DNA from 3 places in the Mediterraneibacter sp. NSJ-151 genome. Region 1 is predicted to be linked to each of the others. Evidence: riboswitches for the same ligand, from Rfam matches in the RefSeq annotation. Region 1 holds a riboswitch; each other region holds the start of a gene.

Region 1 (10,614 bases):
ATTTGGCGATCTCTATCCGCTAAATTATAGAGAACATGTGGAACGGATGAAAAAATTGACCTGTCCAATCGGAAATGTAGCCGTTGCTTTTGAGGATGGAAATGTTATCACGATTCCCTATCAGGAACGGAGACAATTTATGAACCGGCTTATGCCAGAGCATGGAGCCCCTAAAACAATGACTTATCTGCCAGAAAATGAGCCGGAGCTGATGATAATTCTAAAACGGGAACGCCTCAAACGCAGCTATCATGCGACAGCCGGAAATCTGGAGGAATATCTTGATAAGCTGGAAAAGACCACCCTGCGGGAAAAACTCAAAAGAGCAAAGACGGCGGTTTCGACGCAGGAGGTCTCATCTCATAAAAGAGGGTTGGAACGATGAATGGCGGGCATAACAAAAAATCCGTCCGCGTCGAATTTGTCATGTCCGAAGCGGAGGCCGAACTGGTAAAAGAACGCATGGCGGAACTTGGCATTACCAACCTGTCGGCATATCTGCGAAAGATGGCCGTAGACGGTTACATCATCCACCTTGATATGGGAGATATTCAGGAAATGATCCGGCTTCTCCGCATTTGTTCCAATAACTTAAACCAATATACCAGACGGGCCAATGAGACCGGCAATATTTATGCCGCAGATATAGATGACATCCGCACCCGTCTGGATAGCCTTTGGGATGGCATGGACAAACTGATCCGGGGATTTGCAAACATTTCATAAACAGCCGGAAAGCCGTTGCTTTCTTTTTGCCGTCACGGTAAAATTTTTATAAGGGCAGATGCCCTTCTGAAAGGAGGCAAAGCGTATGCGTTTGATAGGTAAATTACTGGCACTTCCCTTTATGCTGGTTACGGGGATTCTTTATCTGGTATGTAAATTTTTAGTGGTTCTTTCCGGTGCGGTACTTGGGATTCTTTCTGGGATCATCTTTCTGGCGGCATTGGTGCTGTTCTTTGTCGCAGGATTTTTGCCGGGTCTTGCATGGCTTATGATCGCCTTTCTTATCAGTCCATACGGTCTGCCTCTGGCGGCTGCATGGCTGGTAGGGATCATTGGCGGGGCAAACAGTGCCTTAAAGGATTTTATATTTGGTTAAGCAGATTTGGCGGGGCGCATAGGCAGCCCCGCTCTTTTTCTGCAATTATAACTTCTCTGATTGGAATTAAGTTAAGGAGGTGACGAAAATAGCGACCACAAGACTGATGCCTCTGCATGTAGGAAAAGGTCGGAATATCTCTACTGCGATCTCAGATATTATTGATTATGTAGAAAATCCGCAGAAAACCGATTTTGGAAAATTCATTTATGGCTATGAGTGTGATACCCGGCTTGCTGATGCAGAGTTTCTTCTGTCCAAACGACAGTATGCAAATCTGACCGGCAGAAATCAGGGTGCAGATGATGTGATCGCCTACCATCTCCGTCAGGCATTTAAGCCCGGCGAAGTTACGCCAGAAGAAGCTAATCAGATCGGCAGGGAGCTGGCACTGAAGCTCACAAAAGGAAACCATGCCTTTGTTGTCTGCACCCATGTGGATAAGCACCATGTCCATAATCACATCATTATCAACTCTACTACACTGGACTGTCAGAAAAAATTTCGCAACTTCTGGGGTTCTACCTGGGCAATCCGGCGAATGAATGACAAGCTGTGTTTGGAACATGGACTTTCGATTGTAGAAAATCCGAAACCCAGCCGGGAGCATTATGGCACATGGCTGGGGAATAAAAAGCAGCCTTCCTTTCAGGAGCAGATACGCATTGCTATTGATGCTGCATTAGAGGAAAAGCCAAAAGATTTTGAGGAACTTCTACAGAAGCTGGAAACTGCTGGGCTGGAAGTCAACCGTGAAAGAAAACATCTTCGGTTCCGAGTTCCGGGACAAGAAAATTATACCCGATGCGATACGCTCAAAGGCGATTATACAGAACAAGCCATCAAAGAACGGATTGCCGGTACACGGACAGTAAAACCCCGCCATGCCTTTTCTAAAAAAACGGTTTCCAAAGTTGGATTGCTGGTTGATATTGAAGTTGCAATCCGTTCCGGCAAGGGCCCTGGTTATGAGCGCTGGGCAAAAGTGTTCAACCTAAAGCAGCTTTCTCAGGCAGTGCTCTACTTAAAAGAACATGGCGATATGGGTTATGAGGATCTTCTGGAAAAAGCCAACGCCACTACCACTAATTTCAATACCTTATCCGTTCAGATCAAAGATCTGGAGTCAAAAATGAACGCCAATGCCGAGCTGCAAAAACAGATCGTAAACTATGCGAAAACGCGGGCTGTCTATGTAGAATATCGCAAAGCCGGGTACAGCAAAAAATTCCGAACAGAACATGAAGCTGAAATTCTGCTGCACCAGGCGGCAAAGAATCATTTTGACGAGCTGGGAATCAAAAAGCTCCCCTCTGTCAAATCTCTCCGGGAGGAATACACCGATCTTCTGGAACAAAAACGGAAAGCCTATTCTGCCTATAAGCAGGCCAAAAATGATATGAAAGAACTTCATAATGTTCGGGCCAATGTGGAATACCTATTAGAGATTTCTTCCCCACCACAACCGCAGCGCAGCACAGAAAAATCCCGTCAATAAGGTTTGCTAACTTGAATTCTATAGACCTTGACTTTCCGGGACTTCTTAACTATAATAATACTCAAGCAGGGGGACTACCTTGTAGTTGAGAAGGTTAAAACCTGACCCTTTGAACCTGTTGGCTAATACCAACGCAGGGAGCTAAAGAATACAGATTCGTATTTTTTGGACATTCTCTGTTTTGGGAATGTCCTTTTTAATTGAATAAGATATGATATGTGTTTGCGAGGGAACTGAACAAGTTGAAAAAGGTAAGACCTGACCTCTGGACCTGTCGGCTAATACCGGCGTAGGGAAGCAATTTCTTACGCTCGTATTGCGTCTGAAAGAGCTTCTAATTGTTTTAGAGGCTCTATTTTTTTATTTTAGGAGGAACAAACATGGCATTTATGAAAGACATTTTAACCCGCAACATCCCCATTTGGGAAGAATGTGCAGCTACCCCATTTGTGCAGGAAGTGCAAACTGGAAAGCTACCTCTTGAAAAGTTCAAGAGATATATGATTCAGGATAGTATCTATCTGAAAAACTATGCCCGTATATACGGCAAGGCAATTTTTCATGCTGATACATTAAGAGAAATTCAGCTTTACTATTCCATGCTGAATTTTGTAAATGATACGGAATCAGAAGTGCGTCTGGATTATCTAAAGCAATTTTGCATGACGGATAATGATATTGAACTGATCGCTCCTCTGCCTGAAAATCAAAATTACATTGATTTCATGTTTGAGATTGCGTCACATGGAAAGAATGAAGAAATTTTAATGGCGGTTCTTCCCTGTATGCTAAGTTACAGCTATATATTCCGCAAATTGGCGGCTGTTCCTACAAGCAGACAGTCAAGATATTGGGACTTTATCAAAGATTATGCGGATGAACAATATGCAGAAAGCTGCAAAGAATGGTCTGCTTTTGCAGAGCATAAATGTGCCGGGTTATCAGTAGCAAATAAAAAGTATCTGGCTGATATTTTTGAAAAAGCAAGTTTGTTAGAGCTTGCTTTTTGGAAGATGGCCTATCGGAACGAGAGAATGGAGGAAAATGCAAAATGAAAAAAGTATTGTCCATTGCCGGATCAGATTGCAGCGGAGGTGCAGGTATTCAGGCTGATTTGAAAACTTTTTCTGCTCACGGTGTATTTGGAATGAGTGTTATTGTTTCTGTTGTTGCAGAGAACACCAGCCGTGTTATCGACATCCAAGATATTACCCCGGATATGATTGAAAAACAGATTGACGCCGTATTTGAAGATATTGAAGTGGACGCAGTAAAAATCGGTATGCTTTCTACACCAGAATGTATGAAAGCGGTGGCAAAGAAACTATTACAATATAAGCCCCAAAATGTCGTAATCGACCCGGTTATGTATGCCAAAAATGGCTGCCCATTGATGAATCCTACGGCGGTTTCCACCTTGATAGACACAGTAATTCCACTGGCCGATGTACTTACTCCGAATATTCCAGAGGCAGAGAAAATAGCAGATATGCAGATTTCCACAGTTTCAGATATGGAGGCTGCCGCAAGAAAAATATATGCCATGGGTTGTAAGGCGATTGTTGTCAAGGGTGGACATCATATAGGAAATGCTGTTGATGTCCTATTTAATGGAGAAAATTTCTACCATTTTGAAACATCCCGCATTGATACGAAAAATACTCATGGGACAGGCTGTACCTTTTCTTCTGCAATCGCTTCCCAGCTTGCAAAGGGAAAAAGTGTTCCGCTTGCAGTCGAATCTGCAAAGGCTTATGTCACAATGGCAATCGAACACTCTCTTGCGATTGGAAAAGGCTGTGGCCCAACGCACCATTTCTACGAATTGTATCAGCATGGTTTATCTAAAGAATAGGCAGGTGCAAAATGAACTTTGATTATACACTTTATCTTGTTACTGATCGTCAACTAATGAGCTGCGATAGCCTGACAGAAGCGGTAGAACAGGCAATTTTAGGAGGCTGCACAATGATACAACTCCGAGAAAAAGAATTGTCCTCATTAGAATTTTACAATCAGGCTGTTGCCGTGAAACAGGTTACGGATAAATACCATATTCCCCTTATCATAAACGACCGGATAGATATTGCAATGGCTGTGCAGGCTACGGGGGTACATATTGGACAGCATGATTTACCTGCGGCTGCCGTCCGCAAAGTAATTGGGGAAAATATGCTGTTGGGAGTATCTGCATCTTCCATTGCAGAAGCAATACAGGCACAACAGGATGGTGCAGATTATTTGGGAGTTGGCGCAATGTTCCCTACTGGAACTAAAACCGACGCTGATTCTGTATCAATGGAGGAATTACAGAAAATCCGCACAGCCGTTTCTTTGCCGATCGTTGTTATTGGCGGTATCAATAAAGGAAATACAGGGCGTTTCAAGCCCATGGGAATTGACGGGCTGGCTGTTGTATCTGCCATCATAGCGCAGTCCGATATAAAAGCTGCTGCTGCGGAACTGAAAGATTTATTTTGCGGAAAGGAAAAGAAACATGGATTTTAATGCGGCAATCTTTGATTTAGATGGAACAATTCTGGATTCAATGGATGTATGGGAGCATATAGATATTCAGTTTTTGAAAAAGAGAAATCTTCCTGTCCCGGAAAATTATGTAACTGAAATATGTGCAAGGAGTTTTGAGGAAGCCGCACAATATACCATTGATCTTTTTGGATTGCAGGAAACGGTAGAGGGAATTATTGAGGAATGGAATAATATGGCGGTCGAGGAATACAGTAACCATGTCGGTCTGCTGCCCCATGCCCTTGATTATCTTCTGCGCTTAAAAGAACATGGAATAAAACTTGCAGTTGCTACGGGGTTGCCGGAAAAGCTCTATATTCCATGCTTAAAGAACAATTCTATTTTAGAATTATTTGACGCTCTATGTTCAACAGATGAGGTTCAGCGGGGAAAAGAATATTCGGATGTCTTTGAATTGGCCGCAAGAAAATTAGGGGTTGCACCTGAACACTGTATTGTGTTTGATGATGTGCTTCCAGCAATTAAAAGCGCAAAGGCAGCCCGTATGTTAGCAGGCGGGATTTATGATAAGTATTCCGCAGATCAGCGTACAGAAATAGAAAGGATTGCGGATATTTACTTACTTGATTTTCGGCAAGCACCGATCCCACACAAAGAGGTATGAAAATGGAAAAATGGGATTTATATAATGCAAAACGGGAAAAGTCTGGAATAACAGTGTGCCGTGGAGAAATCATACCCAAAGGGCTGTATCATTTATCTGTGAGTGTATGGATCGTCAACCAGCAGGGGCAGTATCTTTTATCACAGCGGCATCCGAAAAAGCAATACCCTCTTTATTGGGAATGTACGGGTGGTTCTGTACTTTCCGGGGAAACCAGTTTACAAGGAGCAATCCGAGAGGTAAAAGAAGAATTAGGAATACTGCTTACTCCCGGAAGTGAAAAATTGATTTATCAGAGCAGACGGGAAAATGTGCAGGATTTTTACGATGTTTGGCTATTTCATAAGGATATAAAGATTGAAGAAATGCGTTTACAGGAAACAGAAGTTGTGGATGTTCAATGGGTAAATCCAGATAAGTTATTTGAGATGTTTCGCCTGAAACATCTGCACCCTCTAATTACCTATGTAGATCAGCTAATAGGCTGAAAAAGCGCCGGGCGCAGAGGTATCAAAGCCTCTGCATCTGGCGCTTCTTTTTTGTCCTTTTTCCCGCATTTAGAACCCCGTTTTGCGGGGAACAGGATAACTTTATCCACCTGCCTGCCGGCCATGCGGAAAAACCCTTGATTTCCGTGGACTTTTAACGCCCTAAATGCGTAGACAGGAGGTATCTTTTCCGCTGGCGCTCAGCCTTTTAATTCCATGTTGCACATGAGGCGGAAATCTTACTGCACCAGACAGCGAAGAATCATTTTGACGAACTGGGAATCAAAAAGCTCCCCTCTGTCAAATCTCTCCGAGAGGAATACACCGATCTTCTGGAACAAAAACGGAAAGCCTATTCTGCCTATAAGCAGGCCAAAAATGATATGAAAGAACTTCATAATGTTCGGGCCAATGTGGAATATCTATTAGAGATTTCTTCCCCACCACATGGAGGTTGTAGATAACGCAAGTGATGAAAACAACGAAAATACAAGGAGAAAGGCAACTGTTGTACCTATTAAAATAGAATATGTGTGAGAGGACAAGCCTTTCAATAATGTAGACGTTCAGAAATGAGCGTCTATTTTTATACCCAAAATGAAAGGAGCATTAGATTTTATGAAAAAGATGTTAAAACGATTGTGTACGTGCTTCTTAGCTCTTGCAACTGTCGTTACTGCTTTACCGACTACACCCGTCCATGCAGAAAGTAAGCAATACTGGACGGAAAGTGCAGAGCGTGTCGGTATCATTGAAAAAGTAATGAATGACGGTTCTATCGGTTCGACATTCAATGAGGGCTATATGAAAGTCGAGGGCGAAACTGCCTATTGTATCGACATCAATACAGATTTTAAGAATGGTTACAAGACCAGAGCTGACGCAAGCTCACGTATGAGTGCCGACCAGATTTCAGATGTGGCGTTATCCTTAGAGTATGTCAAACAGTATGGCGAAACTCACAAGGAATTGAACTACAAGCAAGTCTATCTGTTGGAACAATGTGTGGTCTGGCAGAGATTGAGCGTACATCTTGGCTGGCAGTGCGACAACGTGCGAGCTTCTTATGATGAAATTCCAAAAGCTACGCAGGACGAAGTTTTCTCTGGTGCAAGAGCCTTTGTCAAAGAGAATAAAGGACGCTATGAATGTGGCGGTTATATCTACTCTGGCGAGGGGCAGGAATTGGGACAATTCTGGGCGAAACTCAATGTTGGAAATGCGAAACTTCAAAAGACTTCCAGTAATACCAGCATTACAGACGGTAACGGGAATTACTCTATCGCTGGTGCGACATACGGTGTCTTTGCTGATAAGGACTGCACGAAACAGCTTGCCACCCTTACGACTGATGAAAACGGAAATACAGATGTCGTAGAGGTAAAGGCTGACACAGTCTATATCAAGGAATTATCCGCACCAGCAGGATATAAGGTTGATACAAATATATATTCCTTAAAGGTTGAAGCTGGAAAGACAGCGACCTTGAACGTATCAGATACACCAAAGGTAACAGACACTTTGATTGAACTCTTCAAGATTGATATGGAAACACAGAAAGACAATCCGCAGGGGAACGCTTCTTTAGCAGGTGCGGAATTTACATGGAAGTATTATACTGGCTTCTACAATAAAGACAATCTCCCTGCCGAAGCTACAAGAACATGGGTTACAAAGACAATCGCCGAAACAGACAGCGACGGTACAATCCATTATGTTACAAAATTAGCGGACACATACAAAGTATCTGGCGACAGTTTCTATATGCAGGACGGCAAGGCAGTTCTTCCACTTGGAACACTAACCGTAGAAGAAACAAAAGCTCCAAACGGTTACTTGCTGGACGGTGCATATATGCAGGCTGGCGATAAGTCCGAACAGATTAAGGGCTTATACCTTACACAAATTACAGAGGACGGCGACCTTGCCGTACTTACTGGAAGTAACCAGTTTTCCGTATCAGACAAGGTTATCCGTGGCGGTGTCAAAATTCAGAAACGAGATTTAGAAACGGGCGATACAAAGCCACAAGGAAGTGCTACTTTGAAAGATACTGCCTTTGACATCATTTCCTTAAATGATAATGCGGTATTGGTTGAGGGCAAGTTATACAAGAAAAATGAAGTGGTAAAGATAATTCGTACCGATATTGAGGGTATCGCTTCTACTTCTGCTGACCTCTTACCTTATGGAAAATTCCGTATGAACAATGAAAAAAGCAGAAACGCAGGAACAGGAATTTTTAGAAGTTTGTTCTTCTTACGACCATGACCTTTTAACTGGAAAAAAAGAAATGACATTGAAAGACTATGAACGAATTACTTATTTAGTTAGTTCTCTTGGGTATAGTCAATATCTTCAATTCCTTATTGGAAAATATATGGACTTAGCACAAGCTGACGAAGAACGAGAAGAAAGAGAACATGAAATATATTTGGAATATCCAGAGTATTATGAGGACGAGGGAATTTTAGAAGAAGAAGAAGAAAAATGGCTGGAAGAATTTTTAAATCAACTTCCAGAGAAGAAAAGAGAATATTTTGAAAAACTTATAAAAGAGAGTTAAAGCTACTAAAAAAGTTACTGTATTCAGATGTTCTGATCACAGTAACTTTTTATCATTATACAAGGGAAAACAAATGCTAATAGACAAAATATTTTTTTCGTAACTTACATTTTCAATTTTACCGTCAATCTTTTTCAGCAATTCCTTTACAATATACAAGCCCAGACCAGAACTTCCTTTGGTGCGTGATTTATCAACAGTATAAAACTTGTTAAATAATAAGTTTACATCAATATCATCAAGGGATTTTGTTGAATTTTTAATTGTGAACACTCCTTTTTGATTGATAGAAACTTCAATGTAATTATCTGAATAACGAAGTGCATTTACAATTAAATTTTCAATAATTCGTTTACAGATAAGGTTATTTCCGTATATCCATACAGGAGTATTTTCTGTTTGAATGGTTGGTTGGATTTCTCCAAATTCATAATACTTTTCAATTAAGCAATCTGTAACAATTCTATTTATGTCAACACGCTCACATTCAACATCAACTTGCTCATTTTCTATCACAGATAAATCATAAAACTCTTGTACTAAATCCGTGAGATAATCTGTTTTTGCCTTAATGATTTTAATGCATTGTCCTTGTTCCTGTTTATCTTCACATTCTTGCAGAAGTGTTAAATAGCCTTGTATAGATGTCAAAGGTGTTCTTAAATCGTGGCTTATATTAGATATAGACTGTTTTAACTGTTCTTCTTCCTGCTTAATTTGAACCTGTAATTTTTTATGTAGATTATCTTTTTGATTGATTGCATAAGCTAATTCTTCAATGTCCCTATTTGATAAAGATACTCGTATTTTCCGTTGTTGCTTTATTTGCTTATTTATGTTGCGAATTGTTCTGATAATAGAGAATAAGGAAAATGCTAATATGAAAATAAAGCAAATCAATAAGAAATATAACATATTCGCATTTCCCCTTTCTGTTATGATTAGCGTATTTCTTGCTTTCTTAGTATCAATGCTGAAACAAGAAATGTAATAATTACAGTTCCCACGAAATAAATCAAAATATTGATTTCTAAATTATTTATCATATTATAAGAACAGGTATTCATCCAGTAATACATAGGATTTATTTTTAAATAGGTTAGAACTCTCCATGATTGAGTTGACATATTATCCCATGTCATCATATAGATAAGCGGTCCGCTAAATGTAAACAATGACATAGCACCTACAACGATTGCCGTATGTTTGAATATTACACATAACATAAGTGTAATTCCGATAAATGCTCCCATAATCATACAATTTAGTCCTGCAATTTTCAGCATTGGAAACAGTTGTATTGGAATATTAAATTTCGCACATTCTATTATAAATGCAATCATAATAAATGAAAAGTATAGAAATATACTGGTAATCGAAATCACAATATATTTCGCAACAAAAAACTTAATTCGGCTTTGTCCGCTTGCGATTGCAATTTTAATTGTTGAATCCGTATATTCTCTTGAAAAGAAAATGACAGAAAATATAAGAACAATCAGCCAGAAAAATACAGTATAAGATGTGGCTGTCCTTATTATTTCTTCAATCAATGGGTGTGCTGTATCGCTATAAGCACGAGCAAGAAATCCAACAGTTTCTCCTATTTTCCATGTTTTGTCTAAACTTGAACTTGATGCCACAAATTGTTGCTGACCGCCTATGGAGAAAATTCCAAAGACTGCTAAAATCAAAGCAAAGGTTAAGTACAATGCCTTTGTATGAAATAACTTATAAAATTCTGCTCTTATTTGATTAAACATTTTTTCGTCCCCCTATTAGATTTTCAAAGTATGTTTCCAAATT
Region 2 (10,614 bases), on a different contig from region 1:
TGTAGATGGCGGAATCCTTGCTTATATCGGCAAACAGCCACAATAAGAATCTTTTAAAATATCATAAATTGATAATATAGAAAAACAGCTCATTTTGTTTTGTTATGTACAAAATGGGCTGTTTTTAGGGTGCTATGTGACAGCGCCCTTTTATACAGTAGTATATTACTTTTGTTTCTGTAATTCTTCTTTTAATTTTTGGATTTCTTCATCCTTTTTCTTAAGTTCTTTTTCTTTCTGTTCTATATCTTTCTGCATTTCGTCAATCATCAACTTCGTTGTATTCCGGTCTAATTCTATCAACTCTTTCGAAAACATATTCATCACCTCTTCGACATTCCGGCAAATCTCATAGACTTGTGTGTACATTTCCCTGAAATCCGGATATCGTTCAATAATCTCAATGATTGCTTCCGGTTCATCCATGCACAGAAACGCAAGCCATGCTTCCAGCCTTGTTTCTATCTTTATTGTTCTGTTTTCATTGTGCTGAATCTGCTTAAAAATGTCAAGTGGCACGAAGATATATTTTTGTAGTAAATTCATTTTTGCTCCAGTGTTTGAAGTTTGTACAAAAAAATATTCTTGATACAACAGAAAGCTGTAATTTATTAGAGTGTTCTCGGCAAAATATATCTTATATGGTAAATCAACAGAAGCTAAAGTCTGTAAAAGAAGAAGCAAGGGGAAATCTATATTTAAAGGGTGATGTTTTGCGTACAATGTGGTAAAGTAAATTTCCAGAAATAAAAACTATGTCGTAAATAAGTAGCCAACAGGCTACTTATTTACGACATGTTTGGTTTTACAGTATATCAATATATTCTCCGGCAAGTGCTTTGTTCATACTTCTGACAGCGCAGAATTTTCCACACATGCTGCAAGTGTCACTGTGATCATCTTCCGGTTTTCTGCTGTCGCGGATCGCTTTGGCAGTTTCAGGATCTAAAGCACATGCGTACTGAGCATCCCAGTCGAGAACGCGACGGGCATCGGCCATCTTGTCATCAATATCACGTGCACCTGGAATTCCTTTTGCAATATCGGCTGCATGAGCTGCAATCTTAGAAGCAATGATTCCCTGTTTTGTATCTTCTACATTTGGAAGAGCAAGGTGCTCAGCAGGAGTTACATAGCAGAGGAATGCAGCACCACTCATAGCAGCTACGGCACCACCGATGGCAGCTGTGATATGGTCATAACCAGGAGCAATGTCTGTTACAAGAGGTCCAAGTACATAGAAAGGAGCTCCCATACAGATGCTCTGCTGTACTTTCATATTGGCTGCAACCTGATCAAGCGGCACATGTCCAGGACCTTCTACCATAACCTGTACATTGTGATCCCAGGCACGTTTTGTAAGTTCTCCCAAACGAACAAGTTCTTCAATCTGGCATACATCTGTTGCATCTGCAAGACATCCAGGACGGCAGGCGTCGCCAAGAGAAATTGTTACATCATATTCTTCGCAGATATCAAGAATTTCATCATAGTATTCATAGAATGGGTTCTCCTTACCTGTCATACTCATCCATGCAAATACAAGGCTTCCGCCACGGCTTACGATATTCATTTTTCTTTTATGTTTTTTAATCTGCTCGATTGTTTTTCTTGTAATTCCACAGTGAAGTGTGACGAAATCAACACCATCTTCTGCATGCATACGGATAACATCGATAAAATCATGAGCTGTAAGTGTTGCAAGGTCACGCTGATAGTGGATAACACTGTCATAAACAGGAACAGTTCCAATCATAACAGGACATTCGCTTGTCAGTTTGCGGCGGAAAGGCTGAGTATTTCCATGGCTTGAAAGATCCATGATTGCTTCGGCACCTAAATTTACCGCGCTCATTACTTTTTGCATTTCTACATCATAATCTTTACAGTCACGTGATACACCAAGATTGACATTGATTTTTGTGCGGAGCATACTTCCGACACCCTCAGCACTTAAGCAAGTATGGTTTTTATTTGCACAAATGGCAACCTTACCCTCAGCAACAAGTGTCATAAGTTTATCAACATCCATATGTTCTTTTTCAGCAACAAGTTTGATTTCAGGAGTGACAATTCCTTTGCGGGCTGCATCCATCTGGGTTGTGTAGTTTCTCATGTTATTTTGCCTCCAATCATTTTAATAAAAAAATAAATTATATTTATGACGTCAGCAAAATACGGACAGCGTACATGAAAGATGAAAGTCTGTAGTGATACAGACCGTTCATCGAAAAACCAACACGTCCAGTGAATGAGCATAGAAGAAATAAGAAAAAATATTTCTCTATGGATATGAAATATTTTTGCTAACGCCTACATCAGAGCAATCTGATGATATACAAAATCATAAAGCGATTTGCTTTTTTATAGCGGTACAAGGTGGTGTCCCCAATGTATCGCTTTTGGGTCAAACAAAAAAATTATGCTGTAGTGAGCTGTGACATCACTCCACTTTTCTGAAGGATTGAAATCAGGATAAATGCAAGAATACTTCCAGCCACAGTAGAAATAAGGAATGGTATTACATAAACGAACAGTCCTGCAGGTGCAGCACCCATAAGGAAACGGGCAACCGGATAAGCTGCGATACCACCAAGAATACCAGTACCGATAGCTTCAGCAAGACAAGTCAGGCTTAAGACTTTACATTTTTTGTAAACCAGTCCACAGCACAATGCACCGACCATACTTCCAGGGAATGCCATAAGGCTTCCAAGACCAAGTATATTACGAAGCAGGCTTGCACAGAAAGCAATGCCAACTCCCCAACCAGGGCCAAGTGTAACAGCTGCAAGAATATTGACCATATGCTGAACCGGAGCACATTTACTTCCGGCAACGGGAACGCTCAAAAAACTTCCTACAACTGCAAGAGCAGTAAGAACTCCGGCAAGTGCTAATTTTTTTGTTTTATTTGTTTCATTCATAATCTGAGTCTCCTTTTCTTTTTCTTCGGAAATGCGTTTGTCATTTTGAAAAAATTGAGATGAAAAAAGGATCCTCACCTGAAGTGAAGATCCTACCAGCTGTCCGAAATAAAAGAAATGAGATGCGAGGGCATCTCAATCAATTACATGGTATACATTCCCTCCGTTGGCATTATCCAAATCAGGTTTAAGTGGGTCGAAACGGAATTACGTTTCCTCTCAGCCGGCTTTCGCCAGCTCCCCAGTGACAATATAAAATTGTTGTCTAGTGATATTATGCATCTATATGTATGAAATTGCAAGGGGAATCTTAAAAAATGGAAACTTTGAGTGAACAGTAACAATTTGAAAATTAATATATTATATTATATATTCTAAGTAGTAAGTGGAATATAGATTTCGCAGATAAATTGAAAGAGAGGAAGAATGTTATGAAAGAGCTTATATTATCTCAGCAATATGCGTTACTTGCGTTAAACGGACAGGAGAGCCTTCATCCAAGCGTGGCAAAAAATGCGGTGCTGCGTGCGGTTGCTGCGGCACAGGTGTTGGAAACAGAGTTGGGGAGAGATATAAATTCATTTTCAGAATTTTCTGCAGCATTACAGAAAGCAGTGCAGATAGCAAAGACTTTGAAGAAAAAAGAAACATCTCAGATTGAGCAAGAAGTGGTAAATGCTCTGAAAGCAGAAGAACTTTTAAAGGAAGTTCCGGATCTTCTGGGATGTGATATGGATTATGATACATCAGGTGTTGAACTGAAGGCATATCTTAGTGATGAGATAAGTTATGTTAGAATAAAAGAAGGCCTTCGTGCAGAGATTTTAGAGGATGGTCCAATTAGTTTGGAATATGCAGTCTTATTATGGCTTCTTCGTGAGAGTGGTTGTATTCATGATTTGTTTTCTGTATCAGAGCAGAGTCGTGTAGAAGAGCGTATGACAGAGGCTGCCACGCAGGATGAGCAGTATCGTACACTATGGGAAGCAGAGTTCCACAGTATTTTCGAAGGAGTTATGAATCGTTTTATAAAGACAAAGAGTAAGTTGTTCAAGAATCCATATTTAGAAGGTGTAAATCTTGCGTTCCCTTATCTTGACAGAAGGAAATCTGTATTTATAGATATGGTTATTTGGGGGACAAATGTAGCAGACAGAAGGGCTGCGGCAGTAGAATATCTGAGTAAAAAAGGATTTACAGTAGAAGAAATAAGAATAGGCAGTGAGACATTGCTGAAAATAGGAAATATATATTATCGTATATTCCCGATGACAAAAACGGCGTATAAAGTACCGATTCAGGGAGTTAATCTGGTACCGGCATACTGGTAGTAAGAAAAGGGTATTGACATAACAAGTATGTGAATAGTGGAAAAGGTGAGCAGATGTCAAGACAGAGAAGTATGGAAGTAATAGAACAGGCGGAATATGTGACAATCGGAGAACTTGTGCGGCTTACGGCAGTACGCTACAGTACTTTGAAGTTCTATACGGAGGAAGGTATGCTGCCTTTTGAGCAGGCAGAGAGAACGCCTATCTTAAAAGAGAACCAGTCCGACTCAAAATTTAAGTTGAGTCGGGCTGGTTCTCTTTTTACTTTACACACTATGAAATCCCTTACCGATAATCTCACTTGTATTCGATATCAAGATAAATGCTGTTGACTGATTCTCCTTGATATAGTTACGAAGTTTAATTGCCTGAGGGCGGTTGAGTGCAGTGAAGATAATATATTTTTCATTTCCGGTAAATGCACCCTGGGCATCTACAACAGTTGCGCTGCGGTTTAGCTCATTTACAATGAAATCACAAATAGGTTGTGGATCATCGCATACAACATTAAAATATTTCGAAAGATTAAAGCTTTCAATAAAGTTGTCGATCATGAAAGAACGAACGGCAAGTCCGAGGAAGGAGTACAGTCCGGTTTTGATGTCAAATACAAAGCATCCGGCAATTGTGATCAGAATGTCGGATACGAGCAATGCTTTTCCGATATCGAAACTGCTGTATTTTTTAATAATCATAGCAATGATATCCGTCCCGCCACTTGATGAGCCGATATTAAAAAGAATGGCAGAGCCAAGTGCAGGGAGTGCGATTGCAAAGCAAAGTTCTAACATCGTCTGGTCTGTCAGAGGATGGGTCATTGGACAGACACGTTCTAAGACAGAAAGTGCAACAGAAAGCAGAATACTGCAGTAGGCAGTTTTTGCTGCAAATTTTTTACCCAGTACAAAAAATCCAAGTAACAGCAACAGCATATTCATGATAAATGAAAAATCACTGGCGGATATTTTCCCGGTTTTGGCAACCAGTACGGCAAGACCGGTGATACCACCAAAAGTAAAATTGTTTGTAAATTTGAAAAAATAAGTTCCAACTGCCATAATGAGTGTGCTGACAGTCAGTAAAGTAAAGTGTTTTAGCTTACTTATATTCATATGAATCCTCCTGAAATTTGCTTATGTTACCTATAAGAATTCAAAAGAAAATTCTTTTAATTACTGTTTATAAAATGCCATGTGAACAGTAATTTTTTTCCATATACCAACCGAATTGTAACGCGAGGATATTTATTTGTCAACGCAAAATAAAATCGTACAGATAAAAGTGCAGAAAAAGAAAAAAATTTTATGCTATAATAAGAAAAGTGAAAAATTTCGAGGGTGTAAAAGTATGAAAATAGAGTATCGAATTCAAAAAGATTATATAGAAATTGTCCGTTGCTATGGAGTGGATTCCTGCGTAACGCTTCCGGCACAAATTGACGGATATCCGGTAAAAAAAGTAGCTGCATACACATTTTCGGCGAGAAAATCACAGGAAGATGCGGATGTGCTTACATATGAAAGTGAAGACGGTCTTCTGCTGGAAGAAAATAATAAATTGCTTGCGGGAGTAGATGTGGAGAAAGTTATCTTTCCAGAGACTGTTGAAGAAATCGGTAATTATATCTTTTATGGCTGTAAGGAATTGCGATATCTGGAATTTTCCAATACATTAATGAGTATAGGCAGTGGAGCATTTACCGGATGTGGCAAATTGAGTGGATTGAAAGTGCATATGAAGCGGGGGGAGAAATCTTGTGTAAAAGAGATTCTTGGAGATTTGTGGCAGCGGATAGATGTTACTTTTATATATGAAGAAGCAGGGAAAGAGGCAAGATTAGTATTCCCGGAACATTATGAGGAAGCGGTGGAAAATACACCGGCAAGAATTTTGTTTACACAACATCATGGAACGGGCAATAATTATCGACAGTGTTTCTATAATAAGGAAATGGATTATCGAAAATATGATGAGTTGTTTGTTTTGGCAAAAGCACAGGATAAACAAGAAGTATTGGTCGATATGGTGTTTAACAGGTTAGAATATCCGTATGATTTGACAGATAAAAACAAAGATGAGTATAAAGATTATATGTTGGAACATTTTGCAAAGTGGTCAGAGATTTTAGTGGAGCAAGATGCGATTGAACGATTGCAATTTTTGAGTAAACAAAATCTTTGGAGCCGGGAGATGTTGGACATAGCTATTATGGAAGCCTCTGAAAAAAAGAGGGGAGAAACATTAAGCTTTCTTATGAACGAAAAACAGAGCTTGTATCCGGAGCGGAAGAAGAAAACGTTTGAATTATAAAAGAGGAGGGGATGCAGATGGACAATCAAGGATTAGGAACACTGGATGCGACCGGTGAACTTGCTGAACAATTAGAGCGAATCGGGACACAAATTTTGAATGCATCCCGTGCAGAATTATATTTCGGTATGCGTTTTTTGGATGTGGCTTTAAGCAGTTTTGATTATCAGATGAATACGGAGGTTGCACCATTTGGAACGGACGGAAGAAGTATCTTTTATCATCCGCAATTATTGGGTGGAATGTACCGAAGAAATCGAATTCAGGTTAATCGGGGATATTTGCATATGGTATATCATTGCATTTTTCGTCATATCGTAAAACCTGTAAATGGAAATGTGTGGGAGCTAAGCTGTGATATTGCGGTAGAACATCTGGTGGATGCCAATTATCACAGATCGGTGAGGGCGTCTAAGAGTTTGCTGCGGCGTGAAACATATAGGCGGTTGGAGCAGGAAGCAAATGGAAAAGTGCTGAATGCGGAACGTATTTTCAAGATTCTGCAAAGCTGGAATCTCGGAGAAAAGGAATGGGAGAAATTAGAACAGGAATTTTATGTGGACGATCATCGATATTGGGAGAGTCAGAAACCAAACCGACAGCCAGATCCAATATTGAATCAGAAGTGGCAGGACATCAATGAACAAATGGAAACAGATTTGGAGACATTTTCTAAAGAAGCATCACAAGAAAATGGTGATTTCATTGGACAGATAAAAATAGAGAATAGAGAACGGCATGACTACAAATCATTTCTTAGAAAGTTTTCTGTGTTTAGGGAAGAAATGGGAATCGACCCGGATTCTTTTGATTATAATTTTTATAGTTATGGATTATCATTATATGGAAACATGCCTTTGATAGAACCGCAGGAAACAAAAGAAGTAAAGAAAATAGAAGAGTTTGCGATTGTTATAGATACTTCCATGTCGTGCTCCGGTGAACTGGTACAAAAATTTCTGGAGGAGACTTATAGTGTTCTGAAGGAAAATGAAAGTTTTTTTAAGAAAATAAATGTGCATATTATTCAGTGTGATGAGCAGGTGCATTCTGACTGTAAGATTACAAGCGAAGAGAAATTAAAAGAATACATGGAACATATGGAATTGTATGGTCAGGGAGGGACAGACTTTCGTCCGGCATTTGAATATGTGGAGCAGCTGGTCAGGGAAAAGGAGTTTCATGACTTGCGTGGATTGATATATTTTACAGATGGGTACGGCATTTATCCAAATAGAATGCCGCCATTTAAAACAGCATTTGTTTTTATGCAGGAAGATTATACAGATGTAGATGTTCCTGTGTGGGCAATCAAACTAATATTAAGTGAGGATGAATTAGGATAAATTTCTATCGTATCGGCAGTTACATTGGCTGATTTGATAGAAATAAAGTAAGAGGAAGTATAGAAGGGAACATAAAATGGATATAAAGCGTGCGAAACAGGAAATCAAAGATTCTATAGAGGCGTATTTGACGAAGGATGAGTTTGGAGCATATCGGATTCCGGCTATCCGTCAAAGACCGGTACTTCTGATGGGACCTCCTGGGATTGGTAAAACACAGATTATGGAACAAATTGCAAAGGAATGTAAAATTGGTTTGGTTGCATATACAATTACGCACCATACAAGACAAAGTGCAGTCGGATTACCATTTATCAAAGAAAAAATATATGGCGGACAGACTTATTCGGTAACAGAATATACGATGAGCGAGATTATTGCGTCAGTGTATGAGAAAATCGAACAGACGGGAATCAAAGAAGGAATTCTGTTTATTGATGAGATTAACTGTGTGTCAGAAACACTGGCACCGACAATGCTTCAATTTTTACAAGGAAAAACGTTTGGAAATCAGAAAATTCCGCAAGGCTGGATTATTGTGGCAGCAGGAAATCCACCGGAGTACAACAAGTCAGTTAGAGAATTTGACATCGTTACATTAGACCGAATTAAAAAAATTAATGTAGAGGCAAATTTGGATGTATGGAAAGAATATGCGTATAAACAGGGTATTCATCCGGCAGTGATATCATATCTGGAGCTGCGTAAACAGAATTTTTACCGGATTGAGACAACAGTAGACGGCAAAGCATTTGCTACGGCGAGAGGCTGGGAAGATTTGTCACAGCTTATACAGACTTACGAAGTGCTTGGAAAAACAATAGACAGGGATGTCATTGCCCAGTATATCCAGCATAAAATGATTGCAAAAGATTTTGCAAATTACCTGGAACTCTTCTATAAATATAGGAAAGATTATGGAGTGGAAGATATTCTGGAAGGAAAATGGAATACTGCAACGTTACAGAAAATCAAGGCGGCTCCGTTTGATGAGCATTTGAGTGTAGTGAGTCTGTTAAATGGTAAAGCAAGTGAAATGTTCCAGAAAAGTTTCCTGGAGGATGCATATGTTTCAAAAGTATACGAATATTTATTGATTTATAAAGAAAATCTGGAATCTATGCGCCCAGAAGATATCTGGCATCAGGCAGAACGCGATTATCAGGAACAGATACGAAAAGAATTATTGAGCCATACAGAAGAAATTGTAATGAAAAAGGCGGTTTCGGCACTGGAAAAATTTGCAAAACAAAGCCAGAATAATATTTTGGAAAATAATAGCGAAGAACAATTTGAACAAGTAAAAGAAATGTTCGGAGAGCTTGTACAGAACCGTGAAAATCTGATAGAATTGACTTCAGAGATGCTGACGCATATTTTTGATTTTATGGAGGCTGCATTTGGAGAGAGTCAGGAAATGGTTGTACTGATCACGGAATTGAATGCCAACAGTTATGCGGTGTGGTTTATTAAAGAAAATGGCTGTGACCAGTATTATCGGTATAATAAAGGGCTGCTGTTTGATGAGCGTCAGCAGGCAATTGTGCAAGATATGGATGCAGTAGAGACATTATTAAACAAGCAAGGGGCAATCAGCTAGGAAGGAGCAATCGAAGATGAATGTAAGAGAAATGAGAAATGAAGTATTAGCTAACCGGGTAGTGAAAAATTTGGAATCCCGTAATATGGAAGCATATTTCGTGAAAACAAAAGAAGAAGCATTAAAAAAAGCATTGGAGCTGATTCCAGAGGGAAGCTCAATCAGCTGGGGAGGAACCGTTTCAGCTAAGGAGATTGGCTTGTTAGATGCTGTACATGAAGGAAATTATGAAGTATATGACAGGGAAGAAGCCCAGACACCGGAGCTGAAAAATGAAATTGCTCATAAAGCTCTGGACTGTGACTTTTTTATAGGAAGTACAAATGCATTGGCAGAAAATGGCGTGATGGTTAATATAGATGGAAATGCAAACCGTGTGGCAGCGTTTGCTTTTGGCCCTAAAAATGTACTTTTGATCGTAGGTATGAATAAGGTTGTAAAATCTGAAGAAGATGCTATGGGCAGAGCTAGAAATGAGGCGGCACCAATCAATGCACAGAGATTCGGACTTGATACGCCATGTTCTAAAAATGGAATGTGCTATGATTGCAAATCACCGGATTGCATTTGCTGTCAGATTTTGATCACGAGATATTCCAGAGCGGCGAAGAGAATCAAGGTGATTCTGGTGGACGAGAACCTTGGGTTTTAAATGGTGGAACGGCAAGGCATTTGTGATAATAGAAAGATAACAAAATATAGCGTTTTGGCTTCTTAATACCGACAGTCATTTGCATAAGTTGCATTTATTCTTCAGATATATCATAGTCAGTGGCTGTATCAGAAAATTTTGTATCCCAAATGGCTTCTTCAATGGCCTGTAAACATTCATCTGTATGTTTGGAAATGTCTTGCCCCCAGAAGTGAAGGACAGTATAGCCTAGAAATAGAAGTTTTTTATCGTTTTCATAATCACGATTACGATTTCGCTCAATTTTTTTGATCCAAAAGTCTGAATTCTTACCCTTTTCAAGACGAAGCTTGAGAATTTCCCAATCCTTTCCGTGAAAAAATTCACTATCGCAAAAAATAGCAATTTTATATTTGGTAAGAACAATGTCAGGAGAACCAGGGAGAGCTTTATAATTTTTGCGATAGCG
Region 3 (10,614 bases), on a different contig from region 1:
ATTAGAAATAAGTTTTTGGTCGCACATAGTGTGAACAGTAAAAATAGCGAAGCAGGAGCAAAAAAGTAATGAAACCCTTGCTTCGCTATAATAGAAAAAGGAGTATTTTAGGTATGGGAATTATATATTGCGAGAAAGATAGGACATTTACATTACAGACAAAAAATACGACATATCAGATGCAGGTGGACCAATATGGATTTTTGCTTCATCTGTATTATGGAAAAAAGATAGAAGGATGTATGGATTATCTTCTGACACATTATGACAGAGGATTTTCAGGAAATCCGTATGATGCAGGAGAAGATCGTACTTATTCTATGGACACACTTCCGCAGGAGTTTCCTTGCTATGGAAATGGCGATTTCAGAAGCACTGCCTTAGTAGTTGAAAATGCAGACGGAAGCATGAGCTGTGATCTTCGATATAAGAGTCATACAATCCTTAAGGGAAAATATAATCTGGAAGGACTTCCGGCAGTTTATGCAAGTGATGAAGAAGCGCAAACACTGGAAATTTTGATGGAAGATCAAGTGACAGGAGTTAAAGTGATTCTGCTTTATGGTGTTCTTTCAGAGTTGGATATTATTACAAGAAGTGTGTGCATAAAAAATGGAAATAATGGGAAAATCTATCTGAACAAAATAGAGTCTGCAAGTTTAGATTTCCTTTATGGAGATTATGAACTTCTAACATTTTATGGTAGACATGCGATGGAGAGAAATGTCCAGAGAGTTCCGGTAGTGCATGGAACACAGAAAATCGGAAGTGTCAGGGGAACTTCCAGCCATCAGTATAATCCGATGATGATTCTTGCTGAGAGAGAAACGACAGAAGATAAAGGAAACTGTTATGCGATGTCCTTTGTATACAGTGGATGCTTTCAAGGGGAAGTGTTAAAGGATCAATTAAATCAGACGAGAATGATGCTTGGACTTCAGGAGAAAGCTTTTCGTTATCCGCTAGAGAAAAATGAGATGTTCAAGGCACCGGAAGTAATATTATCCTATTCTTCACGAGGAATGAACCAATTATCTCAGAATCTGCATCAGTGTATCAGAAAGCACATTTGCAGAGGAAAATATAAAGAACAGGTTCGTCCTGTATTGATCAATAGCTGGGAAGCATCTTACTTTGATTTCACGGGAGATACAATCTATGAGCTTGCAAAAGCGGCAAAAGAAGTAAACATTGATATGCTTGTTATGGATGATGGCTGGTTTGGAAAACGTGATGATGACAACAGCGGACTGGGTGATTGGTTTGTGAATGAAAAGAAACTTGGCGGTACACTTGGAAATCTGATAGAGAGAATCAATGCTCTTGGTGTGAAGTTTGGTATCTGGATCGAGCCGGAGATGGTTTCAGAAGACAGTGAGCTCTATCGAAAACATCCGGATTGGGCATTGACGATTCCGGGAAGAAGACCGGTCAGAAGCAGAAATCAGCTCGTACTTGATTTTTCAAGAAAAGAAGTTGTAGATGAAATTTATAGTCAGATTTGCAAGGTATTAGATCAGGGAAATATTGAATATGTAAAATGGGATATGAACCGAAGCTTGATGGACATCTATTCAGCGACTACGAAAGACCAGGGAAGAGTGTTACATGATTATGTGCTGGGACTTTATGATTTTCTGGAGCGTCTTGTACAGAGATATCCGAATCTTTTGATTGAAGGCTGCAGTGGCGGAGGTGGAAGATTTGATGCAGGGATGATGTATTATACTCCTCAAATCTGGTGCAGCGATAATACAGATGCGATTGACAGACTACAAATCCAGTATGGAACATCCTTCGGTTATCCGGTGTCAGTAGTTGGCTCTCATGTATCAGCTGTTCCGAATCATCAGACAGGAAGAAAAACTCCGCTTCATACAAGAGGCGTTGTGGCAATGTCCGGAACCTTTGGATATGAGCTGAATCTTATGAACCTTTCGGAAGAAGAGAAACAGGAGATCAGAGAACAGATTGCAGAATATAAAAGCTATGCGCCAATCATTCAGAACGGATTATATTATCGTTTATCTAATCCGACAGAGGAAGAAATCTGTGCATGGGAGTTTGTTTACACTGATGAAAAAGAGCAGAGCAAAGTACTTTTAAATATAGTAATGCAGGCAATACACGGAAATATGACAGTAAATTATGTTAAGCTTCAAGGACTTGAAGAAGCAGCCGTGTATCGGGAAGAGAAAAGTGGAAAAAGGTATACCGGCTCAGCACTTATGTATGGAGGTATGCCATTGCCTGTGGAATTGGGAGAATATCAGGCATATCAGTATTGTTTTGTGAGGGAATAAATATATCAAATTGTTGATAATGAAATAGAAAGTGATGAGAAATGTGAATAATATAGAAAAAATATTTACGCAACGTATGGAAAAGCATCAGGATGAACTGCGCTGGCTTTACATGGAGTTGTATGGAAATGATGCAATGTATGCAGAACTTTGTAAGCAGATGTATGATTATTATTCAAAGCGTGGCACAGAATTAAAAAAGAGAGATGCTAAGAAAGAGAAGAATCCTGACTGGTTTAAAGAAAAAGAAATGCTTGGCATGATGTTATACATTGACAACTTTGCCGGCAATCTGAAAGGTGTAGAGAAAAAGTTACCATATTTAAAAGAGTGTAATGTAAATTGTATTCATCTTATGCCATTTTTGGATACTCCGAAAGGAAAATCAGATGGCGGATATGCAGTGGCAGATTTCAGGAAGGTGAGGCCGGACCTGGGAACGATGAAAGATCTGGCAAGATTGACAGAAAAATGTCATGAAAATGATATGAATGTGTGCATGGATTTTGTGATGAATCATACTTCAGAGGAACACGAGTGGGCAAAACGTGCAAGAGCCGGTGAAGGGGAATATATGAGCCGGTATTTCTTCTATGATAACGGAGAGATTCCGGCAAGATATGAAGAAACGGTTCCACAGGTGTTCCCGACAACAGCACCTGGAAACTTTACATGGCTTCCGGAAATCGGTCATTATGTGCTTACGACATTTTATCCGTATCAGTGGGATTTAAATTACCGCAATCCAAGAGTATTTAACGAGATGATGTATAATTTCCTTTTCCTTGCAAACCAGGGAATGGATATCATCCGAATTGATGCAGTTCCCTATATTTGGAAAGAACTTGGAACGAGCTGCCGAAATCTGAAAGAAGTACATACAATTGTAAGAATGATGCGCATGATTGCGGAAATCGTCTGCCCGAGTGTGATACTGCTCGGTGAAGTTGTTATGGAGCCGGAAAAAGTGGTACCGTATTTTGGTACAGTCGAAAAACCGGAATGTCATATGCTATATAATGTTACAACAATGGCAACAACGTGGAACAGTATTGCAACAAGAGATATCCGGCTTTTGAAGAAGCAGATGGATATTGTAAGTCGTTTGCCGAAGCAATATACATTTTTAAATTATCTTCGTTGCCATGATGATATTGGCTGGGGACTTGATTTTGATACCATGAAGCAATGGGGAATGGAAGAGCCTTCTCATAAACGTTATCTGAATGATTATTTCACAGGAAAGATAGAAGGAAGTGTCAGCCGCGGAGAATTATATAATGACGATCCTGTAACACAAGATGCAAGATTTTGCGGAACGACAGCGTCTATGTGTGGAATTGAAGCAGCGGGATTTGAAGGCAACAAAGAGAAAATGCAGATAGCGATACAGGAAGATTTGATGTTGCATGCTTATATGTTGACACAGTCGGGAATTCCGATGCTTTATAGTGGAGATGAGTTGGGGCAGGTAAATGATTATAGTTATAAAGAAAATCCTGAAAAAGTATCTGATTCACGTTATCTCCACAGAGGAGCATTCCAGTGGACACTTGCAGATAAGAGGAAAGATCTTTCTACCGTACAGGGACAATTATTCCAGATGTTGAACCTCCTGGAACAGATTAGAAGACAAGAAAAAATCTTTTCTCAGGAAGCGGAAGTGTATACTTATGATGTTCACAATGACAGCATTTTAGGAATACTTAGAGAATATAAGGGCGAGCGTTTCATAGCACTGTTTAATTTCAGTGAGAGAGAGCAGACAGCGTGGATGCAGGAAGAAGGCATTTTCAGAAATCTGGTGAATGGTGAGATTATAGAAGTGAAAGATCCGGTTTTAAAGGGGTATGATTTTGTCTGGATGAAATATAAAATGTGAAATGCCGGCCAAATGGAGAGAAAACGGTTGACATCTCCCAGACAAGCTTTTATACTAAGCATGTGAAGAAAACACGGGGAGCTTGTGTACCAGGCTGAGAGGAAGTTGAGAACTTCGACCCATAACCTGATTTGGATAATGCCAACGTAGGAATGTATAAAGCAGTACTTTAGAGAGATACATTTGTTGGTATCTCTCTTTCTTTATAATCAGGCAAAATTGATAATTGAAGATTGAATAAGTTGAGATTGAACAAGAGTTCATGAAGGGGTGCACCACCACGGGTACATTTCTTTCATGAACTCTTTTTTCATTTCATAAGGAAAGGAGCAGTTATGATTACAGTAAATGGAAAACAGATTCAACTGGCATCTGAAATGAGTGTTGCAGATTATCTGGAACAGAATAATTATCAGATAAAAAGGATTGCGGTGGAATTGAATGAAGAGATTCTGCCAAAATATAGTTACTCGGATACAATGCTCAAAGACGGCGATCGTCTGGAGGTTGTGACATTTGTAGGAGGGGGCTGATATCAAATGGCATCTGAAAAAATATTAAGTAAAGAAGAAATTGAAGCGGCACTGAATGAACGACATTCATCGGAAAAGCAGAAATTATTGTCGCAAGGACAGGTGACAATAGCGGGACTGGGCGGATTGGGCTCGAATGTGGCTTATTCGCTTGCAAGAATCGGTGTAGGGCGTTTACATTTGATAGATTTTGATGTCGTGGATATTACAAATTTGAACAGGCAGCAATATTTTATGGAGCATATAGGAATGCCAAAAACAGATGCATTGAAATCGTTGCTTTTGAAAATCAATCCTTATCTGGATATTCGCACGGATTGTGTGAAGGTGACGGAAGCGAATCTGAAAGAGCTGTTTGAGGATGCACAGATTGTCTGCGAGGCATTTGATAATCCAGAGGCAAAGGCGATGCTTGTAAATGGGATTCTGGAATATTTTCCGGAAAAGAAGCTTGTGTCAGCAACAGGAATGGCCGGTTATGAGAGTAGCAATACGATTTGTACGAAGAGAATGATGAAAAATTTTTACTTGTGTGGAGATCGTGTGACAGAGCCGACTTATGGAAACGGATTGATGGCTCCAAGGGTGGCAATCTGTGCGGGGCATGAGGCAAATATGATCACACGCCTACTTCTTGGAGAAGAGGATGTCTAAAAGGGCATCTTGGGATTAAAAAACAAGGTGATTATTCTAAAAAATCACAATATAACATAGAAAGAAGGATTTAAATCATGAATCAGAAGGATACATTTACACTTGGCGGAAAAGAATTTAATTCGCGTTTTATTTTAGGATCAGGAAAGTTTTCATTGGATCTTGTGAAAGCATGTGTAGAAAAAGCGGGGGCAGAGATTATCACGCTTGCCCTCCGTCGTGCTAATGAAGGTGGGCTTGCAAATATTCTGGATTATATTCCGGAAAATGTAACACTTCTTCCGAATACTTCCGGAGCAAGAAATGCAGAAGAGGCAGTTCGTATTGCAAGACTTTCCAGAGAAGTTGGATGTGGTAATTTTGTGAAAATTGAGGTTGTAAGAGATTCCAAATATCTTCTTCCGGATAATTACGAGACAATCAAAGCAACAGAAATCCTGGCTAAGGAGGGCTTTGTAGTTATGCCGTATATGTATCCTGATTTGAATGCAGCAAGAGATCTTGTCAATGCGGGAGCTGCTTGTATTATGCCTTTGGGAGCACCAATCGGCTCCAATAAAGGTCTTTGTACAAAAGATTTTATACAGATTTTAATTGATGAGATTGACCTGCCAATTATTGTTGATGCAGGAATCGGACGTCCATCTCAGGCTTGCGAGGCAATGGAAATGGGAGCAGCTGCAGTTATGGCGAATACAGCAATTGCGACAGCAGGAAATGTTGCAGAGATGGCAGAGGCATTTAAGAAAGCAATTGAGGCCGGAAGAAGCGCGTACCTTGCCGGACTTGGAAGAACACTGGAACGAGGTGCAAGTGCATCTTCACCACTGACAGGATTTTTGGAAGACTAGGAGGATGTGAAGATGGAAAATACACATATTAATGAAAGTATTTTAAGCGAAGAGATTCTGGAAGATCAGAAGAAAAACAGAATTGATCATATGACATATCTTCAGGGAATGGAAGACATTGGTTCGGAAATTATGGATCAGGTAATAAGTGCAATGGAGGAATATGATTACAGTAAATATACAGCGGCAGATGTAAAAAATGCGATTGCACATTCAAAGCGTACCCCGGAAGATTTCAAGGCACTTTTATCTCCGGCAGCGTTACCATTTCTGGAAGAAATCGCGCAGGCCGCACAACTGGAAACAAGAAAACATTTTGGAAATAGTGTTTATATGTTTACTCCGATTTATATTGCAAATTATTGTGAGAATTATTGTATTTATTGTGGATTCAACTGTCACAACAAAATTAACCGTGCACAATTAAATGCACAGGAGATTGAAAAAGAAATGGCGGCGATCGCAGAAACCGGATTGCAGGAGATTCTGATCCTTACGGGAGAAAGCCGTAGCAAATCTACAGTAGAATATATAGGTGAAGCCTGTAAGATTGCAAGAAAATATTTTAAAGTAATCGGTCTGGAAATCTATCCGGTTAATTCGGATGAGTATGCATATTTGCATGAATGTGGTGCGGATTATGTTACAGTATTCCAGGAAACCTACAATTCGGATAAATATGAGACGCTGCATCTGGCAGGACATAAAAGAATCTTCCCATATCGTGTCAATGCACAGGAGAGAGCTTTAAAAGGAGGTATGCGAGGCGTTGGTTTCGGAGCACTTCTTGGATTGGATGATTTCAGAAAAGATGCATTTGCAACAGGATATCATGCATACCTTTTACAACGAAAATATCCCCATGCAGAGATTGCATTTTCATGTCCGAGACTTCGTCCGATTATTAATAATGACAGAATCAATCCGATGGATGTTCATGAGCCACAGCTTTTACAGGTAGTCTGTGCATATCGTCTGTTTATGCCATTTGCAAGCATTACAGTTTCAACGAGAGAGTGTGCACGTGTCAGAGATAATCTGGTAAGTATTTCTGCAACAAAAATTTCTGCGGGGGTAAGTACAGGAATTGGAAGTCATGTGGACGATATTGAAGATAAGGGTGATGACCAGTTTGAAATTTCGGATGAACGTTCTGTAGATGAGGTATATCAGGCGTTATTAGAGCGTCATTTACAGCCGGTTATGAGTGATTATATTTACGTGTAAATCAGACTTCATTTGAGTCGGGTAAAGATTTTATACATAAAAACAAAGGAGACGAAAAATGAATTGCGATTTGGCAAGGCAGGATTTCAAAATCATAGCAGTTAGTAATCGTAAATTGTGTGAAAGACCATTTACAGAGCAGATAGAACGTGTATGTCAGATAAAGCCGGAAGCAATTATCCTGCGTGAAAAAGATTTGTCAGAAGAGGAATATAGAATTTTGGCTGAAAGGATAATGGAAATCTGCAAACAGTATCAGGTTACATGTATTTTACATACTTTCTGGAAAACAGCAGCGTATCTTGGATGTACTTCGATACATCTTCCTATGGCAGAATTAAGAAAACTTCCGGAAGAAGAGAAAAAACATTTTAATGAAATAGGTACTTCTGTTCATTCTGTGGAAGAGGCAGAAGAAGCAGTCAATCTTGGAGCAACGTATTTGACAGCGGGGCATATTTATGTGACAAACTGTAAGAAAGGTGTTCCGCCAAGAGGGCTTGGATTTCTAAAAGAGGTTTGCAGCAGGGTGAAGCTTCCTGTATATGCAATCGGAGGAATCCGGTTTGATCAAGAACAGTGGGAAGAACTAAAACAGGCAGGCGCAGAAGGCGGATGCATCATGTCTGGGATGATGAACCTTTAGGGACGGGGTTTCCCGGCTTTTTTAAAGCCGGAAAACCCCGTTTTTACATATAAAGTAAAAGAAAAATCAGAAGTCATAGAATATTTGTTTGAAAAGACTGGACTTACAAAGAAATAAAATGTACACTGAAAAGAAGTTCAAAAAGATGAAGCTATTAATTAGGAGGAAATATAATGAAGAAATGGCTGGCAATCGGAGCCCTTATACTGGTTACAGTCATATGGGGCGGAGGCTTTGTGGCAAGTGATATAGCATTGGAAAGTATGAAGCCTTTTCAAATTATGATGGTAAGATTTTTGCTCGCATCTGTACTTATGGGAGTGATTAGCAGAGGGCAGCAAAAAAGTGAAGAAAAATTAAAAGACCGTGCAGGAGCTATAAAAGCAGGAGTCTTGATGGGAGTAACTCTTTTTATGGGATTTGCTTTCCAGATTATTGGATTGCAGTATACGACACCTTCAAAAAATGCATTTCTTACAGCACTTAATGTAGTTATTGTGCCGTTTATAGCATTTGTTATTTTAAAGAAAAAAATCGGTGCGAAGGGAATTGTTGGAGCAGTTATGTCTGTTCTCGGAGTTGCATTACTTTCTTTGAATGGAAATTTTACAGTAAGTCTGGGAGATGGTTTAACATTATTTTGTGCCGTTGGATTTGCATTTCAAATATTTTTTACTTCGGAATTTGTAAAAAAATATCCGGCATCTGTACTTAATACGGTTCAGATGTTTACCGCATTTGTATTATCAGCAATTAGTCTTATGATTTCTGGGGAAAATGATTTTTATGTCACAACACAGGGCTGGTTAAGTGTGTTATATTTGGGAGTAGTAAGCACGACAATCTGTTATTTGCTTCAGACTGCATGTCAGAAATATATAGATGAGACGAAGGCTGCAATTATCCTTTCCATGGAATCTGTGTTTGGAACAATCTTTTCAATACTGATTCTTCATGAGGTGGTTACCGTTCGTATGGTAATCGGATGTGCGGTTATATTGGCGGCAGTCATTATTTCTAATATGTCTGAGACATCAGAGAAAATAGAAGATAAAGAAATTTGCAAAATATAAAAAATAGGGGAAAATAATATGTTATTGCAATTAAAAGAAAAATATATTGGTGATGCAGCATTTTATAAGAGATATCTTTGTCTTGCATTACCGATGATCTTGCAAAATGCCATTACGAATCTGGTCAGTTTTCTTGACAATATTATGGTCGGTCAATTAGGAACAGAGCCGATGTCAGGAGTAGCCATTGTCAACCAGCTGATATTCGTGTATAATCTGGCGATTTTTGGGGCAGTGTCAGCAGCAAGTATTTTTGGAGCACAATATTTTGGTAAAGGAAACCATAAGGGGCATATGCACTCTTTTCGGTTCAAATTATATGCAACATTAACTGTGACGGCATTAACGATTCTTTTGTTTATTACGAAAGGTTCCGCACTGATATCCTTATATCTGACGGATACGACGGGAAGCGGAGCAACAGAAGTTGCATTACAGTATGGATTGGAATATCTTGCGATTATGATGGTTGGACTGATTCCGTTTGCAATAAATCAGTCTTACGCAACGAATATAAAAGAGACAGGACAGACATTGATACCTATGATAGCCAGTTTTGTAGCTGTTGGAACGAATGCAATCTTGGATTATGTATTGATTTTTGGACTTGGACCGATTCCAAAACTCGGAGTTGCCGGTGCGGCACTTGCAACAGTGATTGCACGTTACATAGAAGCGTTGATCGTAATTGTGTGGGCTCATGCACATAAGGAGAAAAATAGGTATCTTGCAGGGGCTTATAGAGGTTTAGGAATACCAAAATCAGAGTTTAAAGCAATCATTATAAAAGGTTTCCCGCTTATGCTAAATGAAATTTTATGGGCAGCAGGCATGACAACAGTAACGCAATGCTATTCTATCCGAGGGTTAGAGGTTATTGCCGGATTAAATATCGCAACAACGATTACAAACTTGTTTAATATTATTTATATTCAGCTTGGTGCATGTATCAGTATTGTTGTCGGGCAGTATTTAGGAGCAGGAAAATTAAAAGAAGCGAAGGATGCTGACAATAAAATGATTGTTTTCAGTGTGTTTTGTTGTGTAGTTGTTGCAGTGGCAATGTTGCTGATTGGTGGATTCTTCCCACAAATCTATAATACTTCCGAACAGATTAAAGCATTGGCTAAGAGTTTTATTGCTGTTTCAGCGATTATTATGCCGTTTTGTGCTTTCAGCCATTCATCTTACTTTACTCTGCGTTCGGGAGGAAAGACGATGGTTACGTTTTTATTCGATTCAGTATTTACATGGGTAGTTGTAGTGCCATCAGCATTTATTCTGGCACATTATACAGGACTTGGAATTGTGAGTGTATATTTCCTGGTTCAGGCAACAGAGCTGATAAAAGTAGTGATTGGATATTTTATGGTAAAAAGTAACGTATGGGTTGTACAAATGGTATAAGCCGACAGGGACGGGGTTTTCCGGCTTTTTTGCTTGCA

What was found. Region 1 has a riboswitch for thiamine pyrophosphate ahead of LQE94_RS07260 (TenA family protein). Riboswitches for the same ligand answer to the same signal wherever they lie in the genome.
Region 2: another riboswitch for thiamine pyrophosphate. It lies ahead of thiW (energy coupling factor transporter S component ThiW); the one in region 1 lies ahead of LQE94_RS07260 (TenA family protein).
Region 3: another riboswitch for thiamine pyrophosphate. It lies ahead of thiS (sulfur carrier protein ThiS); the one in region 1 lies ahead of LQE94_RS07260 (TenA family protein).

Annotation. Positions count from the first base shown of each region.
Region 1 is NZ_JAKVPP010000005.1:221,947-232,560, reverse strand. Features, by position in the region: gene LQE94_RS07280 (hypothetical protein) at 1-385, shown strand, start outside; gene LQE94_RS07275 (plasmid mobilization protein) at 382-726, shown strand; gene LQE94_RS07270 (CD1845 family protein) at 812-1,102, shown strand; gene LQE94_RS07265 (relaxase/mobilization nuclease domain-containing protein) at 1,191-2,600, shown strand; TPP riboswitch at 2,658-2,757, shown strand; gene LQE94_RS07260 (TenA family protein) at 2,981-3,655, shown strand; gene thiD (bifunctional hydroxymethylpyrimidine kinase/phosphomethylpyrimidine kinase) at 3,652-4,455, shown strand; gene thiE (thiamine phosphate synthase) at 4,467-5,108, shown strand; gene LQE94_RS07245 (HAD family hydrolase) at 5,098-5,754, shown strand; gene LQE94_RS07240 (NUDIX hydrolase) at 5,757-6,242, shown strand; partial or broken gene LQE94_RS07235 (SrtB-anchored collagen-binding adhesin) at 6,861-8,447, shown strand; gene LQE94_RS07230 (stathmin-1-A) at 8,452-8,808, shown strand; gene LQE94_RS07225 (sensor histidine kinase) at 8,845-9,723, opposite strand; gene LQE94_RS07220 (ABC transporter permease) at 9,750-10,571, opposite strand; gene LQE94_RS07215 (ABC transporter ATP-binding protein) at 10,564-10,614, opposite strand, start outside.
Region 2 is NZ_JAKVPP010000014.1:86,971-97,584, reverse strand. Features, by position in the region: gene LQE94_RS13320 (gluconate 5-dehydrogenase) at 1-46, shown strand, start outside; gene LQE94_RS13315 (hypothetical protein) at 166-546, opposite strand; gene thiC (phosphomethylpyrimidine synthase ThiC) at 806-2,116, opposite strand; gene thiW (energy coupling factor transporter S component ThiW) at 2,421-2,927, opposite strand; TPP riboswitch at 3,069-3,181, opposite strand; gene LQE94_RS13300 (hypothetical protein) at 3,359-4,258, shown strand; gene LQE94_RS16550 (MerR family transcriptional regulator) at 4,312-4,590, shown strand; gene LQE94_RS13290 (YitT family protein) at 4,525-5,370, opposite strand; gene LQE94_RS13285 (leucine-rich repeat domain-containing protein) at 5,606-6,568, shown strand; gene LQE94_RS13280 (vWA domain-containing protein) at 6,586-7,914, shown strand; gene LQE94_RS13275 (ATP-binding protein) at 7,991-9,514, shown strand; gene LQE94_RS13270 (lactate utilization protein) at 9,531-10,166, shown strand; gene LQE94_RS13265 (very short patch repair endonuclease) at 10,261-10,614, opposite strand, start outside.
Region 3 is NZ_JAKVPP010000012.1:15,181-25,794, reverse strand. Features, by position in the region: gene LQE94_RS11900 (alpha-galactosidase) at 114-2,303, shown strand; gene LQE94_RS11895 (amylosucrase) at 2,338-4,185, shown strand; TPP riboswitch at 4,250-4,355, shown strand; gene thiS (sulfur carrier protein ThiS) at 4,521-4,718, shown strand; gene thiF (sulfur carrier protein ThiS adenylyltransferase ThiF) at 4,725-5,372, shown strand; gene LQE94_RS11880 (thiazole synthase) at 5,450-6,223, shown strand; gene thiH (2-iminoacetate synthase ThiH) at 6,236-7,450, shown strand; gene LQE94_RS11870 (thiamine phosphate synthase) at 7,509-8,096, shown strand; gene LQE94_RS11865 (DMT family transporter) at 8,270-9,169, shown strand; gene LQE94_RS11860 (MATE family efflux transporter) at 9,188-10,576, shown strand.